DNA from 2 places in the Streptomyces sp. NPDC059037 genome. Region 2 is predicted to be linked to the other one. Evidence: predicted binding sites of a transcription regulator. Region 2 holds the regulator's gene; the other holds the start of a gene.

Region 1 (16,259 bases), on a different contig from region 2:
TGTCAGGCAGGCTGCTGCGGTGGGTCGGCACGGGTGCTGCGGTCGGGGCCTTGCTGGCGGCGACACCCTCGGTGCACGCCGCCCCGGGACCGGACGGGCGCCCCGTCTCCAAGCTCCTGACGGACCTTCAGGACCTGTACCAGAAGGCGGAGGAGTCCACGGAGACATACAACGCGACCGAGGAGAAACTGAAGAAGCAACGAGCAAAGGTCACCCGCCTCAACCGCGGCCTGACCAAGGCACGGACTTCGGTGCGCGACAGCAGGGGCGAAGCGGGCCGTTTCGCCCGACAGCAGTACCAAGGAACAGGCACGACGCAGTTCTCCCCATACGTACGCCTCCTCCTGGCCCGCAACCCACAGCAGGCGCTGGACCAGGGCCATGTGATCGGCCGGGTCGCGGCGGAACGGGCGGCGGCGGTGAAGCGGCTCGTAGGGGGCGAGAAGAGGGCGGCGGAGCTGACAGCAACGGCGAAGCGAGCCTACGAGACCCAAGTGGCCCTGGCCGCCCGGCAGAAGAAGGAACGGGACACCGTCCAGGGCCAACTCAAAGAGGTCGAGGAACTGCTGGCCTCCCTCACCCCGGAGCAGCTGGCGGACCTGGCGAAGGCGGAGGAGTCGGGTACGGCAGAGGCCCAGCGCAAACTCATGGCATCCGGAGCCTTGAGCGGTCCCGCGCCGACGACGGCACCATCCCGACGCGGGAACTCGGCCCTCGACTACGCGGTCCGCCAGATCGGCAAACCGTACAAGTGGGGCGCGGAGGGCCCCAAGTCGTACGACTGCTCGGGCCTGACATCAGAGGCATGGGCGTCAGCCGGCAAGGAAATCCCGCGAACATCACAGCAGCAGTGGGCGGAACTCCCCCACATCCCGCTCCGAAAGCTCCGCCCCGGCGACTTGATCGTCTACTTCCCCAAGGCGACGCACATCGCCATGTACCTGGGCGACGGCATGATCATCCAGGCCCCCCGCCCGGGTTCAAAGGTCAAGGTCTCCCCCATCGCATCGAACCCCATCCTGGGCGCGGTCCGCCCGGACCCGAACTCAAAGGCAATGCGCGACTACACCCCACCGAAGCTGCCGCGCGGGGCAAGGGAGGGGAGCGATGCGGGGATGGCTACGGGTCGGCCTTGATGATTGCGCGGCCGGTCCGGTGGTGTTCTGACACAAGGGGGGCGCGCGCCACTTCGAAACACAACTTTCCCAAAGTAGCTTCCCCACACCCCCCTGCCCGGGGCTGACGAACCGCGCACCCCTCCACCTCACGGCACGCTGCGACGAACTAGTCCGCACCCGGCCGTGAAGCCGGATGACCCATCCCCGCAGTCCCGTGAGCCCCGCTTCGTGGCCGCCCGGTCAATTCGCTTCTCGCGGTGGAGGGACGGGTGTCAAGGGTGGAGCGCAGCGGAATCGGCGCAGCCGACGCGACGAAGGAGCGCCCTTTACACCCGGCCCGGAACCGCCAACCTCGGGACAACCGGGCGGCCCCGGCGCCAATCAAAACCCAGGCCCGCCAAAGCCCCCCGCCAAGGGCTACTCACCCGCCAACGAGGCCAGATACGCCCCCGTCTTCTCCGGCTCATAGAAGAAGTTCTCGAAGTCCGCCGGATCGTCGAAGCCGTTCGCGAAACGATCCGCCGCCGGCTGCAACTGCCCCGCCGCACCAATCAGGTTCAGAATGTGCTCCGGCGGCGGCGCCAACATCGCGTTCGTCCACTTCGTGACATGCTGCGCCATCTCCCAGTACCGGTCGAACGTGGCCTGCATCCACGCCTCGTCGAACTCCTTCTCACCGTTCTCGATGATCGAGGCAAGGTACGAAGCGGCGCACTTGGACGCCGAGTTGGAGCCCTGCCCCGTGATCGGGTCGTTGGCGACGACCACGTCGGCGACCCCCAGAACCAGCCCTCCACCCGGCAGCCGCCCGATCGGCTTGCGCACGGTCGGGGCGTACCGCCCGCTCAACGTGCCGCCCGCATCCGTCAGTTCGACCTTCGTCGCCCGCGCGTACTCCCACGGCGTGAACTTCTCCAGCAGCTCCAACGTCAGCGCCAGGTGCTCGGAGGGGTCCTTCACACCCTGGAAGACGTCCAGGGGGCCGCCCGGAATGCCCTCCCAGAAGAGGATGTCCGCACGCCCGGACGTCGTCAGCGTCGGCATGACGAAGAGTTCGCCGACCCCCGGCACCAGGTTGCACCGCACCGCGTCGAACTCGGGGTGCTCGGGGCGCGGTCCCATCCCGTGCACGTACGCGACAGCAAGGGCCCGCTGCGGCGTGTCGTACGGAGAACGCGAGGCGTCCCGCTCGAACATCGAGACCAGCTCGCCCTTGCCCGCCGATACGAGCACGAGGTCGTACGTCCGGGAGAAGTAGTCGAGGTCCGAGACCGCCGCGCCGTGAATGACCAGCTGGCCGCCCCGCTGCGCGAACGTCTCCATCCAGCCCGCCATCTTCACGCGCTGGTCGACGGACTGGGCGTACCCGTCCAGCTTGCCCACCCAGTCGATGACGCGGGAGTAGTCCGGACCGGCGACCGAGACGCCGAGGCCCTCGATCTTCGGGGCCTGGGACTCCCAGAAGTTGGCCTGTATGTCGCGCTCGTGCTGCAGCGCCGTGTCGAACATGCACTGCGTGGACATGACCCGGCCGGACCTGACCTCGTCCGCCGTGCGGTTGGACATCAGGGTGACCTCGTACCCCTGAGACTGGAGTCCGAGGGCGATCTGGAGCCCGGCCTGACCGGCTCCGACGACGAGTATCTTCCGCATACGGCTGCGTCTCCTACGTACTGAACTAAAAAGAGAAAAGGAAGAGTTGGGGGGGCGGGGCTATTCGGGGGTTGCCTCTAGGGCGTGCCCCACCAGCGCGAGCAGTGACTCGATCACCGATATCCGCTGCCGCGCATCCATGATCAGCACCGGTATGTGCGGCGGAATCGTCAGCGCCTCACGGACATCCGCGGGCTCGAACTCCTCGGTGCCGTCGAAGTGGTTGACGGCCACGATGTACGGGAGCCCACAGCTCTCGAAGTAGTCGAGCGCCGGGAAGCAGTCGGGCAGGCGGCGGGTGTCCGCGAGGACCACCGCGCCGATCGCGCCGCGCACCAGGTCGTCCCACATGAACCAGAAGCGCTGCTGTCCCGGCGTACCGAAGAGATAGAGCACCAGGTCGTCGTCGAGCGTGATCCGGCCGAAGTCCATCGCGACCGTGGTCGTGGTCTTGTCCGGGGTCGACGTCAGGTCGTCGGTGTCCTCGCTCGCCTGCGTCATCAGCGCCTCCGTCTGGAGGGGCGTGATCTCGGAGACCGCGGTGACCAGGGTCGTCTTGCCGACGCCGAAGCCGCCCGCCACCACGATCTTCGTCGCGATCGGGGCACGGGTGCGGTCCGTCTGCCAGGCCTGCAGGTTTTCGTCCGGGTCGGGGCCCGGGTGCCGGAGTTCAGAGACGGCGGAGTCCACTGAGCACCCTTTCGAGCAGTGCGCGGTCCGGCTGTCCCGGGCCGTGGCCCGTTCCGTACACGCGGATCTTTCCCTGGTCTGCGAGGTCGCTGAGCAGTACGCGGACCACGCCGAGCGGCATCTTCAGGAGCGCGGCGATCTCCGCGACCGTACGCATCCGGCGGCAGATCTCGACGATGGCCCGCAGCTCCGGCATGACGCGGGCGGTGGCGTTGCCCTGCGGCAGTTCGCGACGCTCCTCAGGAGCTTCGAGCGCGGCCACGAACGTCTCGACGAGCAGGACGTGGCCGAAGCGGGTGCGGCCGCCGGTGAGCGAGTACGGGCGTACTCGGGCGGGTTTGCGAGCGGCGCCCCGCTGGGGCAGCTTGCCGGGCTTACTGCTCATCGGACGCTCTCCATCGACTGGCGCAGCTCACTGCGGAGTTCGGGGGTGAGGACATGCCCGGCACGGCCGACGAAGAGCGCCATGTGGTACGCGACGACGCTCATGTCGCAGTCCGGGGTCGCGTGCACGCCGAGCAGCGAGCCGTCGCTGATCGACATGACGAAGAGGCTGCCCTCTTCCATCGCGACGACGGTCTGCTTGACCGTTCCGGCGTCCATCAGCTTGGCGGCGCCGATACAGAGCGAGCCGAGACCGGAGACGATGGTGGCGAGGTCGGCGCTCGACCCTTTGGGCCCTGAACTGTTGTCCACCGCCTCCGCGTTGTTGCGCGCGGGGTCGGAGGAGAGGAGGAGCAGCCCGTCGGAGGAGACCACCGCGACCGAAAGGAGACCTTGCACCTCCTCGACGAGATTCGTCAGCAGCCAGTGCAGGTTGCGGGCTTCGCTGCTCAGGCCGAACCCGGTGGCGGTACCGCCGGCGGGCGAACTGGGCGAGCGCATGGGCGCAGTCAACTACTTGCCTCCTCGACTGAATCCCCCTTGTTTTCGGTCTCTTCGGTACGTTCGTTCAGCTCGGCCGCTACGTCGCGACGGCCGCTGATGGCTCCCTGGTGGAAGCCCCCGAGACGCTTGCGCAGCGCTTCGGCGTCGACGGAGCCACTGCGCGCCTTGGGCACGGTGGGCTCGGGCGCGGTGATCTTCGGCGTGCGCTTGGGCAGCCCCTTGTCGGTGACCCGCTCCCACTTGGGTCCGGCGGGGGCTTCCGGGGCAGGCGCGGCCTCCTGCTCGGCCTCTGCTTCCGGCTCCTCAGGCGCCTCCGGAGGGGCAAGCTCCAGAGTCGTCTCAGCCGAAACCGCAGGTTCAGCCTCGGCGTCCTGTACAGCCACCTCCGCAGCGGCGATCAGCGGATCAGCCGCAGAGGAAGACCGCCCCGGCAACACATTGGAGTTCGCCTCGGCCTCCGAGCCCGGAAGATGCACCGCAGGCGCCGCCCCGGCGACGGGAACCCCCACCGGCGGCGCGGCGACAGCCGGCGCCGCCGCGAGGATCGACTTGGGCAGTACGACGACAGCGGCGACACCCCCCTGCTTCTGCTCGCGCAAGCGAACCCGCGCCCCGTGCCGCGCGGCGAGCCGCGCCACGACGTACAGACCGAGCCCGAGCCCGTCCCCGCTCTCCTGGTCGTACGCGTCGTCGGGACGGAACTCCGCGAGACGGGAGTTGAGCTCCGTCATCCGGTCGGGGGTGACCCCTATGCCCTCGTCCTGCACGGAAAGCATGACCTCGCCGCTCTCCAGGAGCCATCCGGAGACCTCGACGGAGGCGTCCGGCGGCGAGAACGACGTCGCGTTCTCAAGGAGCTCGGCGACCAGGTGACTGATGTCGTCCGCGGCGAAGCCCGCGACATGCGCGTGCGGCGGCAGCGTGGCGATGCGCACCCGCTCGTACCGCTCGATCTCGGAGACCGCGGCGCGTACGACGTCGACGAGCGGGACCGGACCGGGGTGCTGGTGGCCGTGCTCGGCACCGGCGAGGACCAGCAGGTTCTCGCTGTGGCGGCGCATGACCGTGGCGAAGTGGTCGAGCTTGAAGAGCGTGGCCAGGCGGTCGGGGTCCTGCTCGCGGTCTTCCAGGTTCTCGATGACGGCGAGCTGGCGCTCGACCAGGCCGAGCGTGCGCAGCGCGAGGTTCACGAACGTGCCGTGGATGGACTGCCGCACCCGCTCCAAGTGGGCGGCGGCCTCGGCCAGTTCGGCACGGAGCGTCGCGCGCTCGTCGGCCATGGACGTGCGCTGCCCGATGAGGTGCTTGCGGTCCGCTTCGAGGGTGGTCAGCCGCTCGGTGAGGGCGGCCGCGTGGCCGTGCAGCGCGTTGACGGACCGTACGACCTGGGCGAACTCGTCGTCGCGGCCGGTGAAGCGGATGGGTTCCTGCGGCGCGGGCTCGGTGGCGAGGCGGGCGGAGCCGAGGCGCAGGACGGCGAGCGGGCGGGTGAGCGTGCGGGCCATCGCCATGGTGACGCCGACCGCGACGAGCAGCGTGACGCCGATGAGCGCGACACGGATCTCCAGGGCCGTGACGTCGTCGTCACGCAGCTGGGCGAGGTCCTTGGTGCGCTTGACGGTGAGCGAGGACTCGGCGCCGCGCATCATCTCGATGCGGGCGGAGAGCGCGGCGTCGATCTTCTTGCTGTCGTAGCGGAGCTCGGCGGTGGAGAGCGTGGGCTGGTCGGTGAGCCGGGAGAGGTACTTCTCGGCCGTGGTGACCTCGGTGCCCGTGACCGTCGAGTCGTACGTCGCGCGGGCGCGTTCCGTGGCCGTGTCCCGGAAGTCCGCGACGGCGGCCTGCTCGCGGACGTCGGCGCGCTGGGCGGCGGCGCTCAGCGCGTCGCGGGTCTTGCTGCCGGCGGATGACTCGTCGACGACCGTGGTGGGCAGGCCGGTGACCGGGTCGACGGTGGTGCTCGTCTCCGTGGTGCGGGGCACGGCGAGGGCGGCGAGGAGCAGGCCGCGGGTGGCGGCGGCCTGTTCGACGGCGTGGTCGAGGTCGGCGAGCGCATAGCCGCCGGAGGCCGCGCGGGGCGGTGTCCGCTCGGCGAGTTCGCGGGTCAGCGCGTGCAGTTCGGTGATGACGTCCGAGTACGCCGTGTGCGCTTCGAGAGCACTGCTCTTGCCGGTGAGCGCCGCTCTGCGTACGGCGGCGATGTCGGCGAGGTCGCGGCGCAGACCGGCCGGGGCGTCCGCCGAGCGCAACTCGTCGATCTGGCGGTCGACGCGGGCGCTGCGGCTCTCGGAGAGCCCCTTGCCCCCCTTCGGGCGGCCCGCGGCGATGTACGAGGTGACCTCGTCGCGCTCGTCGGCGAGGGAGTGGCTCAGCGAGACGGCCTGCTGAGTGCGCTCCGCGAGGGTCACAAGATCCTGGGCGTCGCTCAGTTGCCCGGAAGCGGCCACGACGGCGGGCGCTCCGGCCCCGGCGATCGCGGCGGCCACGACGGCGACGGCGACGATGAGCCGGTTGCGCACGCGGGCGGTGGGCTTGGAGTTGACGGGTTTGGAGTTGACGGGTTTCGCGGGCTGCGCGGCGCCGTCGTCGGCGCTCTTCGCACCGTCAGGAACCGTCGCACCGGGGGTCTGCTCGCTCGCCGCGGGCTCTCCCGCCGTGGGCTCGGGCGAGCGCTCGCGCGCCCGCTCCGTAGGGGTGGTCGCGCCCGGCGTGGCCCCGTCAGAGGCCGTCTGCTTGCCTTTGCGCCGAGGCCGCATCTTCTGCACCGGTGCTCGCATTCTTGTTTTTCGTCTGCCCATGGGCCCGGATGACGATCCGTCAGTGAACGCGCCCCCGGTACGGCTCCTGACCCTTTCAGTGCCGATGAGTGGCGGACGCGCATCGCCTGCCTGGCCACCCGAAGGAGTGAACATCGGCGGGGAGTTGGCGAGCAAGTCCCGAGTTGAATCAAATGCCCCGGCCACGGTGTGCCGGTTGGACGTCGCCCGCAGGCTTTGGCAGGATGCGCGGCCACACGCCGCCGGAAGCGATCATTCCGACTGAAATCCGGCGCCTGACCTGCTGGTCCGGGCCAATCCACGGCCATGTGCGACCCCTTGGTGACCTTGTGAAGGCCTCGTGCAGACTGGCTGAATGCGCATCGAACTCGCCACCGAGCCCGGCGACCCCACCCGCCCCAATGAGGACTATGCCGCGGTCATGCTTCCCGCAGCGGGACAGGGCGGTTCACTCGTCCTCCTGGACGGGGTGACTCCGCCCGCCGGAGACGACGGCTGTCTGCATTCCGTCCCCTGGTTCACAGCGCGACTCGGCGGCGCACTGGGCGAACTGTCCGTTTCACGGCGGGATATGACGCTCGTTGAGATCCTCGCGACGGCCATCAAGCGCACCGCAGACACACACATCCAAACCTGTGACCTTTCTCACCCGCGCACGCCTCAGGCCACGGTGGTTCTGGTGCGTTGGGACGACGAGCGGGTCGAGCACCTGGTCCTGTCGGACTCCGCACTCCTGGTGGCGGCCCCCGACGGCCGGGTCACGGCGGTGCTCGACGAGCGCCTCGCGCACCTCCCGCCGGCGATCCGGGAGCTGCGCGACACGGTCCGCGCCCTGCCGCGCGGCTCGGCGGAACGGGAGGCCGCGGGCCGCGAGTACGGCGCCGCGGTCGAGGCCCTGCGCAACGCGGAGGGCGGCTTCTTCACGGCGGCGGCCGACCCGTCGGCGGCGGCACGCGCGATCACCGGCTCCTCACCCCGCACAGCGGTGACGGCGGTGGCGGCCCTGACGGACGGCGTCGGCCGCTGGGTCGAGACGTTCCGCGAGGGCAGCTGGCAGGAGTGCTTCGACCTCCTGCGCAAGGAGGGCCCGCAACACCTGGTGGACCGGGTGCGCGACCTGGAGCGCGCGGACCCGGAGGGGACGACGTTCCCGAGGGGCAAGCGGCATGACGACGCGGCGGCGGTGTACGCGGAACTCTGAGACAGGGGCGCCCCGTAAGGGGCGCGGGGAACTGCGCGACAAGCCACGACGCACCCGCAGCGAAAAACGCACCCCACCGAGCCCAAAGCTCCCCCGCAGAATCCCGCCACCCCCCGGCTACCCCTCGGCGGACGAATTCAACTGATGCAGCAGCCGGGCAAGCTCGGCAACCTCGGCCCGGTCCCACCCCGCAAGCTGCCGCACATACCGCTCCCGCCGCCCCGCCCGCACCGTACGGAACCGCGCGCCGCCCTCCTCGGTGAGGTGAACCAGCCACGCCCGGCCATCCGCGGGGTCCGGCTCCCGGGCCACCAGACCCAGTTCCTCGAGCGCCCGCAGCTGACGGCTCATCGTCGCCTTGCCCACGCCGATGTAGGCGGCGAGATCCGTGGCACGCTGCGGACCGGAGTCGTCGAGGCAGACCAGAAGGCCGTACGCGGCGGGCTCCAGGTCCGGATGGACCTGGCGGGCCATCTCGCCGGACGAGGCGCGGGCCCGGCGCAGCAGGAGGGTCAACTCCCGCTCCAGGGAGAGGAACTCGCGGTCGACACCGCTCTCGTGCAATTCAGCACCCATGGCCCGCTTCTTTCCGGAAAGTGAAGGTTTCCGCCCCGCACGGCGGCCGCCACGGCGGGACCGGCGAGCGCCCGCCCATTGCCGCAGCTCGGCCAGTATTTCGTACGGCCGCGCCGCACCGTGCCGCGGACACCGCCGCAGGAGTAGACCAACGGCAGCGTCCGAGCCCTCTTCCCAGCCGCGGGTCTACGTGCGTAGCGTCATTGCTGACATGTTCACACCATGACATGTCGACAGGTCCCCCCACGAGCTCCATCGAGCTCAATCGAGGCCTTCGGAGGCACGAACATGCCCGTGCACAGACCCGGAACGCCCCGCCGCTCACGCTGGTCAGCGGCCGGAATCCTGCTATCGGTCCTCTCCGCCCTCTCCCTCCTCATCACCCTGCCCGGCGCCGCACAGGCCGCCGGCGGCGATGACGTACCGGCCCGCGGCTCCGCCCGCATGGGCCAGGGCGTCATCGAGCACGACGGGCAGGGCAGCCTGCCGCCCAGTGGCGACGCCGTCCAGACCGAGGGCGTCGACGTCAGCAGCCACCAGGGCAACGTCGCCTGGTCGACCCTCTGGAACAGCGGCGTGAAGTGGGCCTACGTCAAGGCCACGGAAGGCACGTACTACAAGAACCCCTACTTCGCCCAGCAGTACAACGGTTCGTACAACGTGGGCATGATCCGGGGCGCCTACCACTTCGCGACGCCCGACACCTCCAGCGGCGCCGCCCAGGCCAACTACTTCGTGGACAACGGCGGCGGCTGGTCCCGCGACGGCAAGACGCTGCCGGGCGCGCTGGACATCGAGTGGAATCCGTACGGGGCGGCCTGCTTCGGCAAGTCCCAGACCGCGATGGTCACCTGGATCCGGGACTTCCTGAACCAGTACAAGGCGCGCACCGGTCGGCATGCGGTGATCTACACGGCCACCAGCTGGTGGAAGCAGTGCACCGGCAACTACGGCGGCTTCGCCGTCAACAACCCGCTGTGGATCGCCCGTTACGCCAGCGCGCCGGGTGAACTCCCGGCCGGCTGGGGCTTCTACACGATGTGGCAGTACACCTCGTCGGGCCCGACGGTCGGGGACCACAACAAGTTCAACGGTGCCCTCGACAGGGTGGTGGCGCTCGCCAACGGCTGAGCGACGCGCATGACGTGAGCGGGCCCGGGACCCCTCGCGGGGCCCCGGGCCTCTAACCGGCCTCCTCCGTCACGCGGCGGCCGGAACCCTCACCTCGGCCTCGGTCAGGGCCAGTTCGAGCACCTGGCGGACATCCGTCACCGGGTGGACGTCCAGCTTCTCCAGGATCTCCGCCGGGACGTCGTCCAGGTCCGCCTCGTTCCGCTTCGGGATGATCACCGTGGTGATCCCGGCGCGGTGCGCGGCAAGCAGCTTCTGCTTGACGCCGCCGATCGGAAGCACCCGGCCGGTCAGCGAGACCTCACCGGTCATGGCCACGTCCGTACGGACCAGGCGCCCGCTGAGCAGCGAGGCGAGGGCGGTCGTCAGCGTGACGCCCGCGCTCGGCCCGTCCTTGGGCACCGCGCCCGCCGGGAAGTGGACGTGCACGCCCCGCTCCTTCAAGTCGCCGACGGGCAGCTCCAGTTCGGCGCCGTGCGAGCGCAGGAAGGAGAGCGCGATCTGTGCCGACTCCTTCATCACGTCGCCGAGCTGACCGGTGAGCGTGAGCCCGGAGGCCCCGGTCTCCGGGTCGGCGAGCGACGCCTCCACGAAGAGCACGTCACCGCCCGCTCCGGTGACCGCGAGCCCGGTCGCGACACCCGGCACCGCCGTGCGCCGCTCGGCCGGGTCCTGCGCGGACTCGGGCACGTGGTGCGGCCGCCCGATGAGGCCCCGCAGGTCCTCGTCCGTGACGGTGAACGGCAGCTCCCTGTCGCCCAGTTCGTGCTGCGCGGCGACCTTGCGGAGCAGCCGTGCGACGGACCGCTCCAGGTTGCGTACGCCCGCTTCGCGCGTGTACTCACCGGCGAGCCTGCGCAGCGCGCTCTCGTCCAGGACCACCTCGTCCTTGTCCAGGCCCGCCCGCTCAAGCTGGCGCGGGAGCAGGTGGTCGCGGGCGATGACGACCTTCTCGTCCTCGGTGTACCCGTCGAGCCTGACCAGCTCCATGCGGTCGAGCAGGGCTTCCGGGATGGCCTCCAGGACGTTGGCGGTGGCGAGGAAGACGACGTCGCTCAGGTCCAGTTCCACCTCCAGGTAGTGGTCCCGGAAGGTGTGGTTCTGCGCCGGGTCGAGCACTTCGAGGAGGGCGGCGGCCGGGTCGCCCCGGAAGTCGGACCCCACCTTGTCGATTTCGTCGAGGAGCACCACCGGGTTCATGGACCCGGCTTCCTTGATGGCCCGCACGATCCGTCCGGGCAGCGCCCCCACGTACGTACGACGGTGGCCGCGGATCTCCGCCTCATCGCGTACGCCGCCGAGCGCGACCCGCACGAACTTGCGGCCCATGGCGTGCGCGACGGACTCGCCGAGCGAGGTCTTGCCGACGCCGGGCGGGCCGACGAGGGCGAGCACGGCACCGCCGCGACGGCCGCCGACGACACCAAGTCCCCTGTCCGCACGCCGCTTGCGCACCGCCAGGTACTCGGTGATCCGCTCCTTCACGTCCTGCAGGCCCGCGTGCTCGGCGTCGAGGACGTTCTGGGCGCCCTTGATGTCGTACTCGTCCTCGGTCCGTTCGTTCCACGGCAGTTCGAGGACGGTGTCGAGCCAGGTCCTGATCCACGACCCCTCGGGCGACTGGTCGCTGGACCGCTCCAGCTTGTCGACTTCCTTCAGGGCCGCCTCACGGACGTTCTCGGGGAGGTCGGCGGCCTCGACGCGGGTGCGGTAGTCGTCGGACTCCTCGCCCTCCTGCTCGCCGTTGATCTCGCGCAGTTCCTTGCGTACGGCGTCCAGCTGACGCCGCAGCAGGAACTCGCGCTGCTGCTTGTCGACGCCTTCCTGTACGTCCTTGGCGATGGACTCGGCGACGTCCTGCTCGGCGAGGTGCTCGCGCAGCTGCTCGGTGGCGAGCTTCAGACGGGCCGCCGGGTCGTCGGTCTCCAGGAGCCGGACCTTCTGCTCGGTGGAGAGGAAGGGCGAGTATCCGGAGTTGTCGGCGAGCGCGGAGACGTCCTCGATCTGCTGGACGCGGTCCACGACCTGCCAGGCCCCGCGCTTCTTCAGCCAACTGGTGGCGAGCGCCTTGTACTCCTTGACCAGCTCGGCGACGGCACCCGGAAGGGGCTCCGGCACGGTCTCGTCGACCTTGAGCCCCTCCACCCAGAGCGCCGCACCCGGCCCGGTCGTCCCGGCGCCGATCCGCACCCGGCCGCGGCCGCGGATGAGCGCGCCGGGGTCGCCGTCGGAGAGCCGCCCGACCTGCTCGACCGTGCCGAGGACACCGGTCGCCGCGTACGTCCCGTCGATCCGCGGAACAAGAAGGACCTGCGGCTTGCTGCCACTGCCACTGGAGCGGGCCGCCGCCTGGGCGGCCTCCACCGCGGCTCGTACATCGGTGTCGGACAGGTCGAACGGAACCACCATGCCGGGCAGGACAACCTCGTCGTCGAGCGGCAGCACGGGCAGAGTGAGCGGTGTGGACGTCGAAGCCATGATCTCCCCTTCGGCATTCAAGTTGAGCTTTACCGACTCAATGCACATGAGTCCTTGAATGTTCCCCCGGGCCTGTTCGCTGTGAGCGATCGACTCCTGAGACGGCTGATCTCAGGGGTTACGTGCGCCGAGGGGTCCGGGGATCGTGAGGGAACGCGACTCACACAGGAGACCTACGTGGACACAGTGGACACATCCGGGAGCGGCAACGGCGAGACGGGCGCGCCCCAGCTGGACGTGGCGGGCGAGCTGACGGAGCACGCGCTGGGGCACCTGTTCTCGGCCGCACTGCGCACGGCGGCGAGCTGCCGGATAGCCGATCACCTGGCGTCGGCCCCGCGCACTCCGGACGAACTGGCCCCCCTGACCGACACCGACGCGGGGCAATTACGCCGCGTCCTGCGCTATCTCGCCACGCGCGGCATCTTCCGCGAGGACGAGGCGGGGGCGTTCCACCTCACGCCGGTCGGGGACGCGCTGCGCACGGACGTACCGCACTCCCAGCACGCGATGGTCATGATGCTGACCGAGGAGACGTTCCAGCGGACCTCGGCGGGCCTTGAGGAGACGGTCCGCAAGTCGGGCCCGTCCTTCGAGCGGATCTACGGAAAGCCGTTCTTCGAGCACCTGGCGACCGATCCCGCCCTGCGGAAGCTGTTCGACGACGGCATGACGTCGTTCTCGGCCCCGGTCAACGAGGTGGTCGCCGAGACGTATCCGTTCCCGGAGCGGGGCACCGTGGTGGACGTGGGCGGCGGGCGCGGCGGTCTGCTGCTGAGCATCCTGCGCCGGCACCCCGGCCTTACGGGGGTCCTCTTCGACCAGGCGCCTGCCGTGAGCCGCCACGTCCTGGGCGAGGACGAGCTGAAGGGCCGCTGGCGGGCGGAGAGCGGCGACTTCTTCGCCGGAGCCCCGGAGGGCGGCGACATCTACGTGATCAAGCACGTCCTGCACGACTGGCCGGACGACGCCTGCCTGCGCATCCTGCGCAACTGCCGCGCCGCGATGGCACCGGGGGCACGCGTCCTGATCGTCGACGCGGTGCTGCCCGCGGGGAACGATCCGCACCCCGGCAAGGCCCTCGACGTGGCGATGGCCGCGGTCGTGGACGGCAAGGAGCGGACGGAGGAGGAGTTCACGCGGCTCCTGGGCGAGGCGGGGCTCAGGGTGACGCGGACCCTTCCCACCAGGGCGTTCCCCTCCGTGGTGGAGGCGGTGGCCGCTTAGCGGTGCGGGTACGTCGTGGCTGGTCCCGCGGGGCTGATGCAGCCCCGCAAGGGGCGCGGGGCTGTATCGACATGCGGCTCCGCCGCGTGGGCGCGACCAGCCACGACGCGCCCGCAGGCGAGTACGGCGACAGGCTTCGGCAGGGATCCCCATCAAGCCGCGCGGCGCCACCGCCGCACCAGCGGCCACGTCGCGACGCCGATCAGCAGGGCAAGGAGGTGGCCCCAGTTGGTCAGCGGATCGGTGAACGCGAGGAGATCGTCGACCAGCATCCCGCCGAAGGCAGCAAGCACCAGCCACCGCAGCCACGGCCGGAAGAGCCCGGCCAGTGCCCCGATGCTCGCCGCGACGCCGAAGCTGATGCCGTAGTCGAGGCGGTGCAGGGAGCTCTCCGGCAGATGGCCCGCGAGGACCGAGAAGCCGACCGGGATCTCGGTCGCCAGGGTGGCGACGACATGCCCGAGCAGGAAGACCCCCGCGGTGCGCAGCGCGCCGATGCGGCGCTCCAGGCCCGTCAGGACGAGCAGGAACCCGATCGCGTACGGCGATGCGATGCCGCCCGCGATCCACAGCGCGCTCGCGAGGAGGACCAGCAGCGGCTGCTGCATGAGGTGCGCGACGTCCGTGCTGGACCCCTGGTGCAGGGCCGAGACGAAGGCGGGGTCCGCGTACCGGGTGAGCAGCGAGGTGCCGGCGAGCACGACGGCGTACCCGAAGGTGAAGGGCGTACCGGTGGGGGTCGGGAGCAGTCGCCAGGGACGCAGCCTGCGCCACGCGGACGCGGGGCCGGCCGGGGCCTCCGGCGCCGGACCGCCTGGAGCGGCCCGCGTCACGGGTCCCCTTTGTCCCGGGATGCCGTCCAGCGCGGGGCGGACCGTCTCCTCGGGTGCCGCGGGGACAGCCGTCGAACTCCGGTTCACGGTGCGGCGCTCCTTCCGTCACGCCCACCCAATGCTGATCTTTCGGGCGCTGTCTATGACCGGCGCCACGTGAGACGCGAATCACACCGCGAGGAACAACCTCACGGGGCCGAATCGCGTCCGCCCCCATCCACCCCCGGCGCCCGGCCGCTCCCCCATACGCTGGCCGCCATGCACCATCACACCATCGCCCCCGTCGTCATCGACCGGCGTGAGGGCCCGTACGGCGAAGTCGTGCTGCGGCGCCACGGTGAACTGCTGCAGATCATCGCCAACGGGTGCTTCCTCATGGACACTTCGGACGGCCGCTCGGAGCGGCTCCTCATCGACGCTGCCCTCGACGCCCTCGACGACCGCCCCGAACCGAGCGTCCTCATCGGCGGGCTCGGCGTCGGCTTCTCGCTCGCCCACGCGGCCGCCGACCGGCGCTGGGGCCATATCGCCGTCGTGGAGCGCGAGCAGGCCATCATCGACTGGCACCGCGAGGGGCCGCTGTCCGCCTTCTCCGGCGCCGCGCTCGCCGATCCGCGCACCCGGATCCTGCACACGGACCTCGTCGCGTACGTCTCCGACTCCGCAGACAACGCAGACGGCGCAGACACGTACGACGCGCTCTGCCTGGACATCGACAACGGCCCCGACTGGACGGTGACGGAGGACAACAACTCCCTCTACTCGCCTGCCGGTCTGGCGGCCTGTCAGGCCCGTCTCAAGCCCGGCGGAGTGCTCGCCGTGTGGTCCGCCCAGCCGTCGTCCGCTTTCGACTTCGCTCTACGGAATGCCGGGTTCCAGTCGGTACGGACGGAAGAGATCCCCGTTGCCCGAGGCGTACCCGACGTGGTTCATCTCGGCGTCAGGGCTGCGTAGCCGAGGTGCCTTCGCGACCCGTACCCTGCTGACCGAACACAAGCGATCAGTGTCAGGGGCGGGCGATGGAGCAGACACACACCTCCCACAACGGTGCGACGGCGGCAATGCCAGGCGCCCAGCGCCGGGTTCTGGTGGTCGAGGACGACCCGACGATCGTCGACGCCATCGCCGCCCGGCTACGCGCCGAGGGTTTCGTTGTGCAAACGGCGGGCGACGGTCCCGCGGCGGTCGACACCGCACAGGCCTGGCAGCCCGATCTCCTGATCCTGGACATCATGCTGCCGGGCTTCGACGGGCTTGAAGTGTGCCGTCGGGTGCAGGCCCAGCGGCCGGTCCCGGTGCTCATGCTGACGGCGCGCGACGACGAGACGGACATGCTGGTCGGGCTCGGCGTCGGCGCCGACGACTACATGACCAAGCCGTTCTCGATGCGGGAGCTCGCGGCCCGGGTGCACGTCCTGCTGCGCAGGGTCGAGCGGGCCGCGCTCGCCGCGACCACGCCGCGCAGCGGCATCCTGCGGCTCGGCGAGCTGGAGATCGACCATGCCCAGCGGCGCGTCAGAGTCCGCTCCGAGGACGTACACCTGACGCCGACGGAGTTCGACCTGCTTGTCTGCCTGGCCAACACCCCCCGCGCGGTCCTCTCCCGCGAGCAGCTGCTCGCCGAGGTGTGGGACTGGGCGGACGCGTCGGGCACCCGGACCGTCGACAGCCACATCAAGGCGCTGCG
Region 2 (13,849 bases):
CGCATGAAGACACTTTCCGGTGGCATGCTGCGTCGTGCCGGGATCGCCGCGGCCATCGTCGGTTCTCCTTCCCTGCTCCTGCTCGATGAGCCAACTGTCGGCCTTGACCCTGCACAGCGCCTCGACTTTCGTGACCTCATTCGTTCCCTCGCCCGCGCCGGGGCTGCGATTGTGCTCAGTACGCACCTGGTGGAGGACGTGGGCGCCGCCTGTGACGCCGTCCTCGTACTGAGCGATGGCCAGGTGGTCCACAGCGGTACACCCCAGCAACTCGCAGAACTGTCCACACCGAAAGCTCCGGGAGACAGCGCGCTGGAGCGCGGCTATATGACTGTCCTGGGCACCCGTGGGCCGGCCGAGGAAGCCGCATGCTGAACGCCTACCGCATCGAGCTGCGACGCTCTCCCCTGCTGACCGCCTTCCCGTTGATGATTGCCGTGGACCTGCTGGTTCTCTTCGGGCGTTCCCAGTACTGGATCGGCGTGTGGCCCGAGGCAAGCGTGGCGGCGCAGATCGTGACGCTCTTCCTGGGGCCCGTTCTCGCCGGTGTTTCCGCCTGGCAGGCCGGGCGTTCCTCCCGGGCAGGGATGCCCGAGTTCCTCCTCGCAGCCGCCCGGCCGGGCTGGCGGATCGAGGCCGCCAGGCTGGCAGCCACCCTCACGCTCGGATTCCTTGCGTACGGGGTCGGGTGCCTTACCGCAGCAGCCGTCTCGCTCGCAGATGCAGGACCGGGCTTCTTGTGGCCGTCCTACCTCCTGCTCGGCGCCTCGACCCTGATCATCTTCGCGTCCGTGGGACATCTGGCGGGTCGCTGGTGGCCCTCGGCCGCATTCACGCCCATCGTTTGTGCGCTGGGCTGCTTCATCAGCATGCTGTCCCTGCCGTTCAAATTCAATGTCCTCGCGGGGCCGCCGGACACCTACATGCGTCCGCTGCCGGTCGCCGTTCGCCTACTGTGCGCCCTCGCCCTCGCAACGCTGGCAGTGACGGCACCGCCGCTGAGGATGAAGAGCGCCGAGCGCCAGATGCCGCATCGGAAACTGCCACGACACATACGCGGAGTTGCTGTCGGGTCTGTGGCCCTTTCCCTTGCCGCACTGGCCGCAGCTCCGGCCGCCGGCGAACTGCGCGTGGACCGTCCGGCTTCGGCGACCACGCCGCTGTGCGACCGTGCCGATGGGAATGCCCCACGAGTGTGCGTCTGGCCCGAGCACCGAAAGTACCTGCCAGAGCTGACTCGCATGGCAAAGCACTTTGATCACACCAGTCAGACCACTCAGACCTGGATCAAAGTACCCGACGAATTCCACGAGTTCGGGCTGCAACGGACCGATCTGGGAGACCGAGGGTTCGACATCGCCGAAGGACACGTACGCACCGCGGCAATTGCCATGGCGGACCAGGTGTTCACGGCGTCGTTCGGCCGGTGTCGCCCGCCTCAAAAGGAGCGCCGGGCGTGGCAGGCCAGTGACAACATCCACCTATGGCTTGAGTACCGGGCCATGGACCAGGACCCGGCCGACGCCGACGAGGGACTCCACGTCGAAGGGGTCGGCACCGCCCAGCGCGAGGCGGCCAAGGCTGCTCGGATGCCTTCGGCCGAGCAGCGGGCCTGGGTCGCTCAGGAGCGTAGCTATCTTCTTCGTGAAAGCTCTTGGTGCAAGCCTGATGATTGGCCCTGACCTGTTCCGCTATGCCAGAGTCCACCGGGGCGGAGCAGTCCTTATTGGGACGGCAGTTGTTGCCCTGCTATCAGCGTTCTTCGGTGGTGCCAACATCGCACTTCCGTCCATCGGTAGCGGAGGACTCACCACGGGTGTGCCCTACCGGCAAGAGCTTCCTCTGCTGACGGCCGTCTTCCTTACCGCAGCTCTGGGCGGGGCTATGTCGGCGCATGACGAAATGGGTGCATCCACGATGCACCGACTTCGCGTCGTCTATTGCACCGCACTGACATTGACGGTTTGCGCCTTCTCCTTCGGCACTGAGGCTCTCGCCAACGGGCCGGAATCCGGAATCGTCTTCGTCCGGTCCGTCTTGATCTGGCTCGGCCTCGCCCTCCTGTCTGCCAGGTCGCTGGGGCAGCAACTCGGCTGGGTCATCCCTCTGACTTCGGTGCTCTTTCTGGTCTGGTACCCCCTCAACTGGTGGGACTGGACGGCTAACCCGGGACATGACCTCTTCAGTTGGGCTGTTGTCGCAATTGCTCTGACTGTCGGAGTCGCTGCAAACGCAGCAACTCCCTGGCGGGTGAAAACCTTCTCCCGCAGAGCTCGTGACGTGATCACGATTCCGCGCGCTAGAGGCGCCTCCAGCAGATGAGGCTGCCGGCCAACCAGACGGCAGGGTTAACCGCGCCGCGCCCCCGTGATCACCTCAGTGATCGTGAACCCCTTCGCCGGCCCCTCAGGGATCGTGACCTCTGTCCCGTACGGGACTCGGTGGACGCCGACCCAGTCGGCATTCGCGGGCTGCGGCTCGGTCAGGACGGTGACGGTGCCCTCAGCGTCATAGTCGTCGACGATGACGTAGACGGGGATCCCCGCACGGGCGTACTCGCGGCGCTTCTTCACTCGGTCGCGGTCCTGGTTGCGCTTTCCGGGGGAGACGACCTCGACGACGAGACGGACCGCTGCGGCCGTGACGCCGAGGCCGTCGTCCGTCAGGTACCGATCCCTGTCCTTCGGCCCGATGTAGAGGTCAGGGATCCACACCTGCCCCTCGTGGATGACGTTTCCGTCATTGCGCACGACGAAGTCACCGCCGCGCAGGAACATCACCAGTTCGTCCCGGAGCAGGTTGATGGTCTCGGTGTGTGAGTAGCGACCAGTCGGCGACACCTCGATGGCTCCCTCGATGATTTCAGCGCGGTAGCCCTCGGGGAGTTCCATCGCTTTCCATGCCTGCCACAGCACCTCGTCGTCTTCCGACAGACCGGTCGCGGACGGGACTGAGTCAGTCCTGCTGTCAGGCATGGTCTCGGGCCTCTCAGCTGCAAGAGCGGTCATGGTGGCGCACCTCCTTTCCAGTGTGGGCTTGGCGTCCTCGCGGCACAAGCAACGCGATCACGGTCTGTACGTTCACTGGGCCGACCTGGGGAAACGGCCTCCGGTCATCCGATGCCGTGAGGGCGGAACGGTTCCCCGCCCTCGGCCCCGCCCAGCTCGAACCACACCCCCTTCGCATACCGCCCCGCCCTGTCGTCCGCCACGCCCCACGCATCGGCGAGCTCCGCGACCAGGGCCATGCCCCGGCCCCAGCAGGCGGCGGCGCCCGCCGCCGGGTGGGTCACCACCGGTGGATCCGGGCTCTCGTCGAAGACCGTTACCCGCAGGCGGGTGAGGGTCAGCAGGATGCGGAGCATCGCGGAGCCCTTGGTGTGCAGGTGCACGTTCGTGATGAGTTCCGAGGTGCAGAGGGTCGCCGGCATCACCAGGGGCTCGCGGTCGAGCGTGCGGAGCACTGTTCGTACGAAGTCTCGGCAAATCTTTGGGGATGTCGAATCTGCCGGGGCGAACAGGCTGTAGTCGTAGGTGAGTTGGGTTGCTCGGTGAGGTGCGCGGGGACCGTCTGCGGGCATGGCCTTCTCCCGTCCGGAGATGAGTGAGGGTGCCCCTCGCCGGGCGATGGCGCTGCCCGAGTGCGTGCCCCTGCGGGGGCTCGGGTGCCTTTCGGCTTATGGGCAGGGGGAGTTGAGTGATTCCAGTGAGCTACTGGATGCACACTCACGGTAGGGCAGCTAGGCGTCAATTGACAACCTAATCGGCAATCTCGGTGGACCAACTCCCCTACGCTGGACAGACTTTGAAGACACCACCCGGGAGAGGCAGATGGGACTGCGCACCGTTATCAGCGAACGCCAGCGGCGGCTCGGCTCCGAGCTCAAACAACTGCGCGAGCAGGCAGGATTGAGCGCCGGGGAAGCCGCCGAGCGGGTCGGCATGGGCCGGGGACAGCTGAGCCAGATCGAGACAGCCAAGACGACCGTCCTCACGGCGCGACTCCGCCAGCTCTGTCATCTCTACGGGTGCACTGATCAGGCGTACATTGAAGCCCTTGTCACACTCTCCGAAGCAACCGGCAAAGGCTGGTGGAGCGAGTACAAGAAGCCCATGGAGCAGCGCGCGCTCAACCTGGCAGAACTGGAGTCCGGCGCCACGGCCCTGCGGATGCACCAGTCCCTGTTCATCCCGGGCCTCTTCCAGACGGCCGACTACGCGCGGGCCATCTTTGCCAGCCCGGGTCTGGGATTCGACCGCATCGAAGAAGCCCTGGATTTCCGGCTTGAGCGACAGCACGTCCTGACCCGCGAGCACCCGCCATCCGTGCACGCCGTCATTCACGAGTCGGCCTTGCACATGCGGTTCGGCGGCACCGAGGTGGCACGCGGGCAATTGCTGCGCCTCATCGAGCTGTCACGCCTGCCGAACGTGACCATCCAGGTCTATCCGTTCACATCAGAGGCGTACGCCGCCCTCAGCGGCAACTTCGTCCACGTCATCCCCGCGCTTCCCGAACTGGGAACCCTCGTACTCGAACACCCCATCGGTGTCCAGTACTTGGGAGATGGAGCCAGCCTGCGTCACTACGGCACGCTTTTCGAGCGTCTCGCCGAGCACGCCCTCGCCCCCATCGACGTATCGTTGGCCCCGGAAGCACACTCAGTGAAGGACTCGCTGGCCCTCATCCAGCACCTGCTCTACACCCTCTAGGGAGGTTCGGATGCCGGAACTGACCTGGCAGAAGTCATCGTTCAGCGGAGGACCGCAGGGAGAGTGTCTCCACCTCGCCTGCGGCCCCGGCGGAACGATCCACCTCCGCGAGAGCGACACCCCGCACGAGGTCCTGACCGCGGCCCCCGCCCAACTGACCGCCCTCCTCATCCACCTCAAACACCAGGCCCCGCACCAGGGTTGAGCCCGCCACCGGCCCCCTCGGGCAGGGCGCCCGGCTGGGTGGGGACGAGGCGGCGCCCCGCAGCGCAGGGAGGTTGCACCCCCGGCAGCTCAGCCGCACCCAACCTCAGTCGCCCGCATGCAGCCTCCGATGCAACTCCCTGATCTCATCGGAGAGTTCCGGCGCCGGCCCCGACACCACCGCCCCCGGCACCACCTCCCGGATCGGCAAAGCCGCCACCGGGCCCGGCGGGGCCGAGAACTCCGTCAGCCACGTCACCAGCTGCGCCGACGACGCCGCGTACACGATCCGGCCAAGGCCCACCCAGCCATGCGCCGCCGCACACATCGGGCAGTGTTCACCCGAGGTGTAGACCGTCGACGAAGCCCGCTCCCGCACGGAGAGATGCTCCGCCGACCAGCGGGCGATCTCGAACTCCGGGTGGCGGGTGTGGTCGCCGCCCGCCACACGGTTGCGGTCCTCGAACAGGACCTTGCCCTCCGCCGAGAGCAGCAGCGAGCCGAAGGGTTCGTCGCCCGCTTCCAGGGCCTGCCTCGCCAGGGCCACGCAGCGGCGCAGGTGCCGCAAGTCCGTCTCGGTCGGCGGGGTCGGGTTCAGGTCCGGCATCACGACTCCGTCCAGGTTCGCAGCAGTTCCTCGTGGTCGGCGGCCCGGCATCGCAGGAGCACATCGGTGTCCAGCGCCCCCTCGGCGACCAGCTCGCGCGCCTCTGCAAGCGCGTACAGGCGACGGTAGCGGGCGGCGTCCTCTCCTTCGGGCAACGCGGGCGAGCTCATGCCGCGACCCACTCCCGCAGCAGCCCCTCGCGCTCCGCCGCCCGCGGCGAGCCGCCCTCTCGCGCCCGCCCCCACTCCGCCATCGCCGCCAGCGTCGTCAGCAGGGTGCCCGCGCCTTCCGTCAGGCGGGTCAGCAACTCGCGGGAGAGGTCGTACTCCGTCTGGGAGTAGCCCGATGCCGCCGCCGTGTACACCATCAGGTCCGTGTCGCCATCCGCGTCCGTCACCCAGAGGGTCATCGTCGGCGCCTCGTCGCCGCCGCCGAGGCCCACCGTCAGCGCCATGTCCACCAGCGTGCCCACGTGGCGCTTCAGGGACTTCACCGGGGCGTTCTCCACCCTCAGCGCCTGTACGTCCTCCCAGGGCCAGACGCGGGACTGGCCGTCGCCCAGGGCCAGCACCCCTTCCGGAGTCAGCCGTACGCCCGCCGCCAGGCCCGACGGCTTCGCGCCCACGTACACGTCGCCTTCGGCGATCCAGAACAACCCCACCATGGCCATGGCAGTTCAACTCCCCCTGTGAAACCTGTGCAATCTGAGGAACCCGTGAAACAGCGCGTAGGGGCCGGGAGGTGGTTTACACCTCCCGGCCCCTACAGAGCTTACGAAACCTACCGACTACTCCGGCGACCTCTTCGGCCGCCACACCACCAACGCACTCGCCTGCTGCACGTCCTGGTACGGGACGAGATCGCGACGGTACGAGGCGTGCACCGCCGCTTCACGTTGCTGCATGGCGACGGCGGCTCCCTCCACGGCCGAGGAGAGCTCCGCGACACGGGATTGGAGTGCCGCCACCTGGTTCTCCAGCTCGATGATGCGCTTGATGCCGGCGAGGTTGATGCCCTCCTCCTGCGACAACTGCTGGACGGTGCGCAGCAGTTCGATGTCGCGGGCGGAGTAGCGCCTGCCCCGGCCCGCCGTGCGGTCGGGCGAGACCAGGCCGAGGCGGTCGTACTGGCGCAGCGTCTGCGGGTGGAGCCCGCTCAGCTGTGCCGCGACCGAGATGACGTAGACCGGCGTCTCATCGGTCAACTGGTAGGGATTTCGACGACGGCCGTCCATCTCATGCTCCCTTCGCGGCCTGGAACAGTTCTGCCCGCGGATCGTCGTCCGCAGACGCCTTGCGGTAGGACTCCAGCGCTTCCTTCGCCGACTCGCTCAACGATGTCGGTACGGAGACCTCCACCGTCACAAGCAGATCGCCTCGCGAGCCGTCCTTGCGGAGCGCGCCCTTCCCGCGCGCCCGCATCGTACGGCCGTTCGGGGTCCCCGGCGGCAACTTCAAAGTCACCGGGGGCCCGCCGAGCGTCGGCACCTTGACCTCGCCGCCCAGTGCCGCCTCCGGATACGTCACCGGAACCGTCACCGTCAGGTTGTCGCCCTTGCGGCCGAAGACCGGGTGGGCGTCGACGTGGACCACGACGTACAAGTCGCCGCCAGGACCGCCCCGTTCACCGGGGCCGCCCTTGCCGCGCAGGCGAATGCGCTGGCCGTCGCTGACGCCGGCCGGAATGCGCACCTGCATCGTGCGCGACGACTTCGCCCTGCCCGAGCCCTTGCAGACCTCGCAGGGGGTCTCGGCGATCAGGCCGCGGCCCTTGCAGTCCACGCAGGGGTCAGTGAGGGAGAAGCCTCCGCCGCCGCCCCGCGAGACCTGGCCCGTGCCGACGCAGGTCGGGCACACGCGCGGTGTGCCGTTCTTGTCGCCGGTGCCGGAACAGGCCTTGCAGGGCGCCTGGGAGGACATGCGGAGCGGGACCGTGGCCCCGTCCACCGCCTCCGTGAAGCTCAGCGTGACCTCGGACTCGATGTCCTGGCCGCGCCTGGGCTGCGTACGCGTGCCGGTCCCGGCACCCGCACCGCCCCGGTTGAACAGGCCCCCGAAGACGTCACCGAGACCGCCGCCGAAGCCGCCGCCGGCACCGCCCGCTCCACCGCCGCCCGGGGCGCCGCCTCCGAAGAGGTCGCCCAGGTCGAAGTTGAACGAGCCGCCGCCGCCCGCTCCGGGGCCGGCCCTGAAGCCGCCGTTGCCGAAGAGAGCACGCGCTTCGTCGTACTCCTTGCGCTTCTTGGGGTCCCCGAGGACGTCGTTCGCCTCGGAGATCTCCTTGAAGCGCTCTTCCGCCTTGGCGTTGCCCTTGTTGGCGTCCGGGTGGTTCTCGCGGGCGAGTTTCCGGTACGCCTTCTTGATCTCGGCCTCGGTGGCGTCCTTGGGGACGCCGAGGACCTTGTAGTAGTCCTTCTCGATGAAGTCCTTCGTGCTCATCCCCGACGTCCCTCCTCTCGCTTCACCAACACGGTCAGGTCAGCCCTCGTCCGGGCCACCGGTCTCCTTGTCCTCCGCCACATCGGCGGAGTCCGCGGAAGCAGCGGCCTCGGTGTCACCCTTGGCCGGCTGCGCGCCCGGCTGCGGCTCGGCGACGGCCACCCGCGCGGGGCGGATGGTGCGCTCGCCGATCCGGTATCCCGGCTGCAGGATCGCGACGCAGGTCGTCTCGGTGACGTCCGGTGCGTACGAGTGCATCAGGGCCTCGTGGATCGTCGGGTCGAAGGGCTCGCCCTCCTTGCCGAACTGCTGCAGGCCCATCTTGGCGACGACCGTCTCAAGAGACTCCGCCACCGACTTGAACCCGCCCACCAGCTCGCCGTGCTCACGAGCGCGGCCGATGTCGTCGAGGCTCGGGAGGAGCTCGGACAGGAGGTTCGCCGCGGCGATCTCCTTGACCGTCACCTTGTCCCGCTCCACCCGACGGCGGTAGTTCTGATACTCGGCCTGCAGCCGCTGGAGGTCCGCCGTGCGCTCGTTGAGCGCGGTGCGCACCTGGTCCAGCTGGGCGGTCAGACCCACGTCCTGAGCGGACGTCTTGTTGCTTGCTGCGTCCCCGGCCGGGGCCGCCGGGCCCTCCGCGATGGAGGGCTCGGCGGCCTTCGGCGCCGCGTCATCAGGGGTGGCGCCGGAGGGGACGTCGGGCTGCTCGGCGTTCTCGCCGCCGAGGCCCGGGGTCTCCTCGGTCATCAGGCGGCGCCGCCCTTCGCGTCACCGGGCTTCTCGTCGTCGACGATCTCGGCGTCGACCACGTCGTCTTCCTTGGACATGTTCGGGGCCTCGGTACCCTCGGCACCGGGGGCAGCGCCCTCGGCACCCTGGGCGGCCTGAGCGTCCGCGTACATGGCCTGGCCCAGCTTCTGGGAGACGGCCGCGACCTTCTCGGTGGCCGTGCGGATGTCCGCCGTGTCCTCGCCCTTGAGCTTCTCCTTCAGCTCTTCGACGGCGGACTCGACCTCGGTCTTCACGTCACCGGGGACCTTGTCCGCGTTGTCCGCGAGGAACTTCTCCGTCTGGTAGACGAGCTGCTCGCCCTGGTTGCGGGACTCGGCGGCCTCGCGGCGCTTGTGGTCCTCGTCCGCGTACTGCTCGGCCTCCTGGCGCATGCGGTCGACCTCGTCCTTCGGCAGCGAGGAGCCGCCGGTGACGGTCATCTTCTGCTCCTTGCCCGTGCCCAGGTCCTTCGCGGTCACGTGCATGATGCCGTTGGCGTCGATGTCGAAGGCGACCTCGATCTGCGGGACACCGCGCGGGGCCGGCGGCAGGCCCGTGAGCTCGAACATTCCGAGCTTCTTGTTGTACGCCGCGATCTCGCGCTCGCCCTGGTAGACCTGGATCTGCACGGACGGCTGGTTGTCCTCGGCCGTCGTGAAGATCTCGGAGCGCTTCGTCGGGATGGTCGTGTTGCGCTCGATGAGCTTCGTCATGATGCCGCCCTTGGTCTCGATACCGAGGGACAGCGGGGTGACGTCGAGGAGCAGGACGTCCTTGACCTCGCCCTTGAGGACACCGGCCTGCAGCGCGGCGCCGATGGCGACGACCTCGTCCGGGTTCACGCCCTTGTTGGCGTCCTGGCCGCCGGTCAGCTCCTTGACGAGCTCCGCGACGGCGGGCATGCGGGTCGAGCCACCGACGAGAACGACGTGGTCGATCTCGGAGAGCTGGATGCCCGCGTCCTTGATGACGTTGTGGAACGGCGTCTTGCAGCGCTCCAGAAGGTCGGACGTGAGCTGCTGGAACTGGGCGCGCGTGAGCTTCTCGTCCAGGTGCAGCGGGCCCTCTGCGGACGCCGTGATGTACGGCAGGTTGATCGAGGTCTCCGTGGAGGAGGACAGCTCGATCTTGGCCTTCTCGGCCGCCTCGCGCAGGCGCTGGAGCGCCATCTTGTCCTTGGAGAGGTCCACGCCGTGGCCGTTGTTGAACTGCTTGACCAGGTAGTCGACGACGCGCTGGTCCCAGTCGTCACCACCGAGGTGGTTGTCGCCGTTCGTGGCCTTCACCTCGACGACGCCGTCGCCGATCTCCAGGAGGGACACGTCGAAGGTGCCGCCACCGAGGTCGAAGACGAGGATCGTCTGGTCGTCCTTGTCGAGGCCGTACGCCAGGGCGGCGGCCGTCGGCTCGTTGACGATGCGCAGGACGTTCAGGCCCGCGATCTCGCCGGCCTCCTTGGTGGCCTGGCGCTCCGAGTCGTTGAAGTACGCCGGGACGGTGATGACCGCGTCGGCCACCTTCTCGCCCAGGTACGACTCCGCGTCGCGCTTCAGCTTCTGCAGGATGAACGCCGAGATCTGCTGGGGGTTGAAGCCCTTGTCGTCGATGTCCACCTTCCAGTCGGTGCCCATGTGGCGCTTGACCGACCGGATGGTCCTGTCGACGTTGGTGACCGCCTGGCGCTTGGCGACCTCGCCGACCAGCACCTCGCCGTTCTTCGCGAAGGCGACGACGGACGGCGTGGTCCTGGCGCCCTCGGCGTTGGTGATGACGGTGGGCTCGCCGCCTTCAAGAACGCTGACGACAGAGTTAGTCGTGCCCAGGTCGATGCCGACCGCACGTGCCATTTCGATTCCTCCAGAGGTACTACTTGAGTGGATCTGGCTCAAGAGTGCACGAACGCTTCGCCGGAGTCAACAGAGCTGAGTCGAGGCCGCTCAACTCTTATCCTCCCCTTACGCGCAACCGTGCCCCGAAGGGGCGCGGGGAACTGCGCGACCAGCCACAGCCGGCCCGCGGAAAGGCGTCGGCCCCAGCGAAGCCGCAACGCAGGGTTGCCTGAGCGACGCAGATCACCGTTGGGCTGGCTACAGTGCGGCTGAGTAAGTGGGTAGTCTCAGACGGACTGCATAAGTTACCGCTTAGTAATAGTTCGCCTCGCAGGCCCGAGGAGCCCCCAAATGCAACTCGCCGCGATCATCGTGTCGCTGGTCCTAATCGCGGTCGGCGTCGCGCTGTTCGGCCGAGCCATCGTGCAGATCTACCAGTTCATGCGGCTCGGTCAGAACGTGCCCGCCGGCACCCGCACCGACCAGCCCGTGCAGCGCACCATCACGGTGGCCAAGGAGTTCCTCGGCCACACCCGAATGAACCGCTGGGGCATCGTCGGTGTCGCGCACTGGTTCGTGGCGGTGGGCTTCTTCTCGCTGCTCCTGACGATCGTCAACGCCATCGGCCAGCTCTTCAAGGCCGACTGGATGCTGCCGATCATCGGTGAGTGGGCGCCGTACAACATGTTCGTCGAGTTCATCGGCACGATGACGGTCGTCGGCATCCTGACGCTGATCGTCATCCGGCAGCTGAGCAAGCCCGACAACAAGCCGGGCCGCAAGTCCCGCTTCGCGGGCTCCAAGAAGGGCCAGGCGTACTTCGTCGAGGCCGTCATCCTCATCGTCGGCGTCTGCATCTTCATGCTGCACGCCCTGGAGGGCGCCCAGCACCACGTCGACAGCTACGAGGCGTCGTTCTTCATCTCGTACCCGGTGGTCTCGGCGTTCCAGAACCTCGACGTCTCGACGCTGCAGAACCTCACGTACTTCTTCGCGGGGCTGAAGATCGCGACGTCCTTCATCTGGATGATCGTCGTCGCGCTCAACACCAACATGGGTGTCGCCTGGCACCGCTTCCTCGCCTTCCCGAACATCTGGTTCAAGCGCGAGGCCGACGGCTCCACCACCCTCGGTGAGCTGCAGCCCATGACGTCCGGCGGCAAGCCGATCGACTGGGAGGACCCGGCCGACGACGCCGTGTTCGGCGTCAGCCAGGTCGAGCAGTTCTCCTGGAAGGGCCTGCTCGACTTCAGTACGTGCACCGAGTGCGGCCGCTGCCAGTCGCAGTGCCCCGCCTGGAACACCGGCAAGCCGCTCTCCCCGAAGCTCCTGATCATGTCGCTGCGCGACCACGCGCACGCCAAGGCCCCCTACCTGCTCGCCGGCGGCGGCAAGGACATGGAGGGCAACGAGAAGGCGACGGAGGAGCAGCTCAAGGACGTTCCCGCCGCCGCTCTCGCGGAGGCCGAGCGCCCCCTCATCGGCACCGCCGAGGCTGTATCCATCAACGGCTCCGCCGTGGGCGGCGTCATCGACCCCGACGTCCTGTGGTCCTGCACCAGCTGCGGCGCCTGCGTCGAGCAGTGCCCGGTGGACATCGAGCACATCGACCACATCGTCGACATGCGCCGCTACCAGGTGATGATCGAGAGCGCGTTCCCGTCCGAGGCCGGGACGATGCTCAAGAACCTGGAGAAGAAGGGCAACCCCTGGGGCCTGGCGAAGAAGCAGCGCCTTGAGTGGCTCAAGGAGCTCGACTTCGAGGTGCCGGTCGTCGGCAAGGACATCGAGGACCTCACCGAGGTCGAGTACCTCTACTGGGTCGGATGCGCGGGTGCCCTCGAGGACCGCGCCAAGAAGACGACGAAGGCCTTCGCCGAGCTGCTCAACATCGCAGGCGTCAAGTTCGCGATCATGGGCGGCGACGAGAAGTGCACCGGTGACTCCGCACGCCGCCTGGGCAACGAGCCGCTGTTCCAGCAGCTCGGCCAGGAGAACGTGATGGCGCTGAACATGGCGTTCGGCGAGGAGCTCGACGACGACGGCAAGGTCACGCCCGAGTCGGCCAAGCCGAAGACGGCGAAGAAGATCGTCGCGACCTGCCCGCACTGCCTCAACACCATCGGCAACGAGTACCCGCAGCTCGGCGGCGACTACGAAGTCATCCACCACACGCAGCTGCTCCAGCACCTCGTCGACGAGGGCAAGCTGGTCCCGGTCACCCCGGTCGAGGGCATCATCACGTACCACGACCCCTGCTACCTGGGCCGCCACAACAAGATCTACACGCCTCCTCGCGAGATCATCGGCAAGGTGCCTGGCCTGCGCAACGAGGAGATGCACCGCCACAAGGAGCGCGGCTTCTGCTGTGGCGCCGGTGGTGCGCGGATGTGGATGGAGGAGCGGATCGGCAAGCGCATCAACGACGAGCGTGTCGACGAGGCGCTCTCGCTCAACCCGGACATCGTCTCCACCGCCTGCCCGTTCTGCCTCGTCATGCTGACCGACTCGGTCAACGGCAAGAAGAACGACGGCAAGGCCAAGGAGTCGATCACGGTCGTGGACGTCGCGCAGCTGCTCCTGGAATCCGTGAAGACGCCGGTGGACCCGGCGGGTTCGCAGGAGACCGCGGACGAGCCGGAGCCCGAGCCGGTGAAGTAGCTCCCGCTGCCAGCGTTTCAGGCCGGTTCCGCCCTTGCAGGCGGGACCGGCCTGTTGCGTCCTGCCGGAACGGGAGCATCATGTGCAGGTTGTTGTGCAGGTTGTTGTCTCAAGGGGCGGTCGAGGTCAGGGTTGATGGTGGGCATACGGAGCGACAGACGCGGTGGCAGACCCGACGGCACACGCGGCGTACGCCGTGCACGCCGCGCCCGGATACGACTGACGGCGGCCACGCTCGGCTGCGCCCTGCTGCTCGCGGGCTGCGGCAGCGGCGGTGACGGCGACGCGTCCCCCGAGCACCGCCCGGTCGGCGGCATGGCCGACCAGGGCAAGGCGTCCGCGCCGCTGCCCGTCCCCCGGGGCGACGGCAGCAAGACCGCCGACGACTTCAACGGCGACGGCGCCCCCGATCTCGTACTCGACGATCTCGTGCACCGCGGCCACGGCGACGACGCGGGCATCGGCGTCGTCTACGGATCGCGCAGCGGACTGCGGCCCGGCGCGCGGCAGTTGCTGAGCGCGCGGGCCAACGGGGCGCGGACCAAGGGCGAGCTGCCCGCAGCCTTCGAGTCGGAGGCCTCCTGCGACCTCGACAAGGACGGCTTCACCGATCTGCTGGTCTCC

The links. The regulator HspR, encoded in region 2, represses chaperone genes until heat shock. The targets are predictions, from matches to a motif close to TTGAGNNNNNNNNNCTCAA.
Region 1: a site for HspR is predicted at 12,535-12,553, ahead of lon (endopeptidase La). Genes of this name have one in related genera too.

What each region holds. Positions count from the first base shown of each region.
Region 1 covers NZ_JBHYIG010000131.1:7,842-24,100, forward strand. Annotated here, with positions in the region: gene ACFWY6_RS25230 (NlpC/P60 family protein) at 1-1,136, shown strand, start outside; gene ACFWY6_RS25235 (styrene monooxygenase/indole monooxygenase family protein) at 1,536-2,771, opposite strand; gene ACFWY6_RS25240 (ATP/GTP-binding protein) at 2,832-3,461, opposite strand; gene ACFWY6_RS25245 (DUF742 domain-containing protein) at 3,442-3,846, opposite strand; gene ACFWY6_RS25250 (roadblock/LC7 domain-containing protein) at 3,843-4,346, opposite strand; gene ACFWY6_RS25255 (nitrate- and nitrite sensing domain-containing protein) at 4,355-7,126, opposite strand; gene ACFWY6_RS25260 (protein phosphatase 2C domain-containing protein) at 7,482-8,327, shown strand; gene ACFWY6_RS25265 (MarR family winged helix-turn-helix transcriptional regulator) at 8,445-8,903, opposite strand; gene ACFWY6_RS25270 (lysozyme) at 9,192-10,034, shown strand; gene lon (endopeptidase La) at 10,104-12,512, opposite strand; gene ACFWY6_RS25280 (methyltransferase) at 12,690-13,739, shown strand; gene ACFWY6_RS25285 (rhomboid-like protein) at 13,892-14,659, opposite strand; gene ACFWY6_RS25290 (spermidine synthase) at 14,831-15,526, shown strand; gene ACFWY6_RS25295 (response regulator transcription factor) at 15,592-16,259, shown strand, end outside.
Region 2 covers NZ_JBHYIG010000127.1:11,449-25,297, reverse strand. Annotated here, with positions in the region: gene ACFWY6_RS24875 (ATP-binding cassette domain-containing protein) at 1-375, shown strand, start outside; gene ACFWY6_RS24870 (ABC transporter permease) at 369-1,682, shown strand; gene ACFWY6_RS24865 (Uma2 family endonuclease) at 2,349-3,008, opposite strand; gene ACFWY6_RS24860 (ATP-binding protein) at 3,113-3,463, opposite strand; gene ACFWY6_RS24855 (helix-turn-helix domain-containing protein) at 3,831-4,712, shown strand; gene ACFWY6_RS24850 (DUF397 domain-containing protein) at 4,723-4,917, shown strand; gene ACFWY6_RS24845 (nucleoside deaminase) at 5,023-5,523, opposite strand; gene ACFWY6_RS24840 (hypothetical protein) at 5,523-5,693, opposite strand; gene ACFWY6_RS24835 (hypothetical protein) at 5,690-6,193, opposite strand; gene ACFWY6_RS24830 (heat shock protein transcriptional repressor HspR) at 6,311-6,757, opposite strand; gene dnaJ (molecular chaperone DnaJ) at 6,759-7,961, opposite strand; gene grpE (nucleotide exchange factor GrpE) at 8,001-8,711, opposite strand; gene dnaK (molecular chaperone DnaK) at 8,711-10,582, opposite strand; gene ACFWY6_RS24810 ((Fe-S)-binding protein) at 10,916-13,225, shown strand; gene ACFWY6_RS24805 (FG-GAP repeat domain-containing protein) at 13,361-13,849, shown strand, end outside.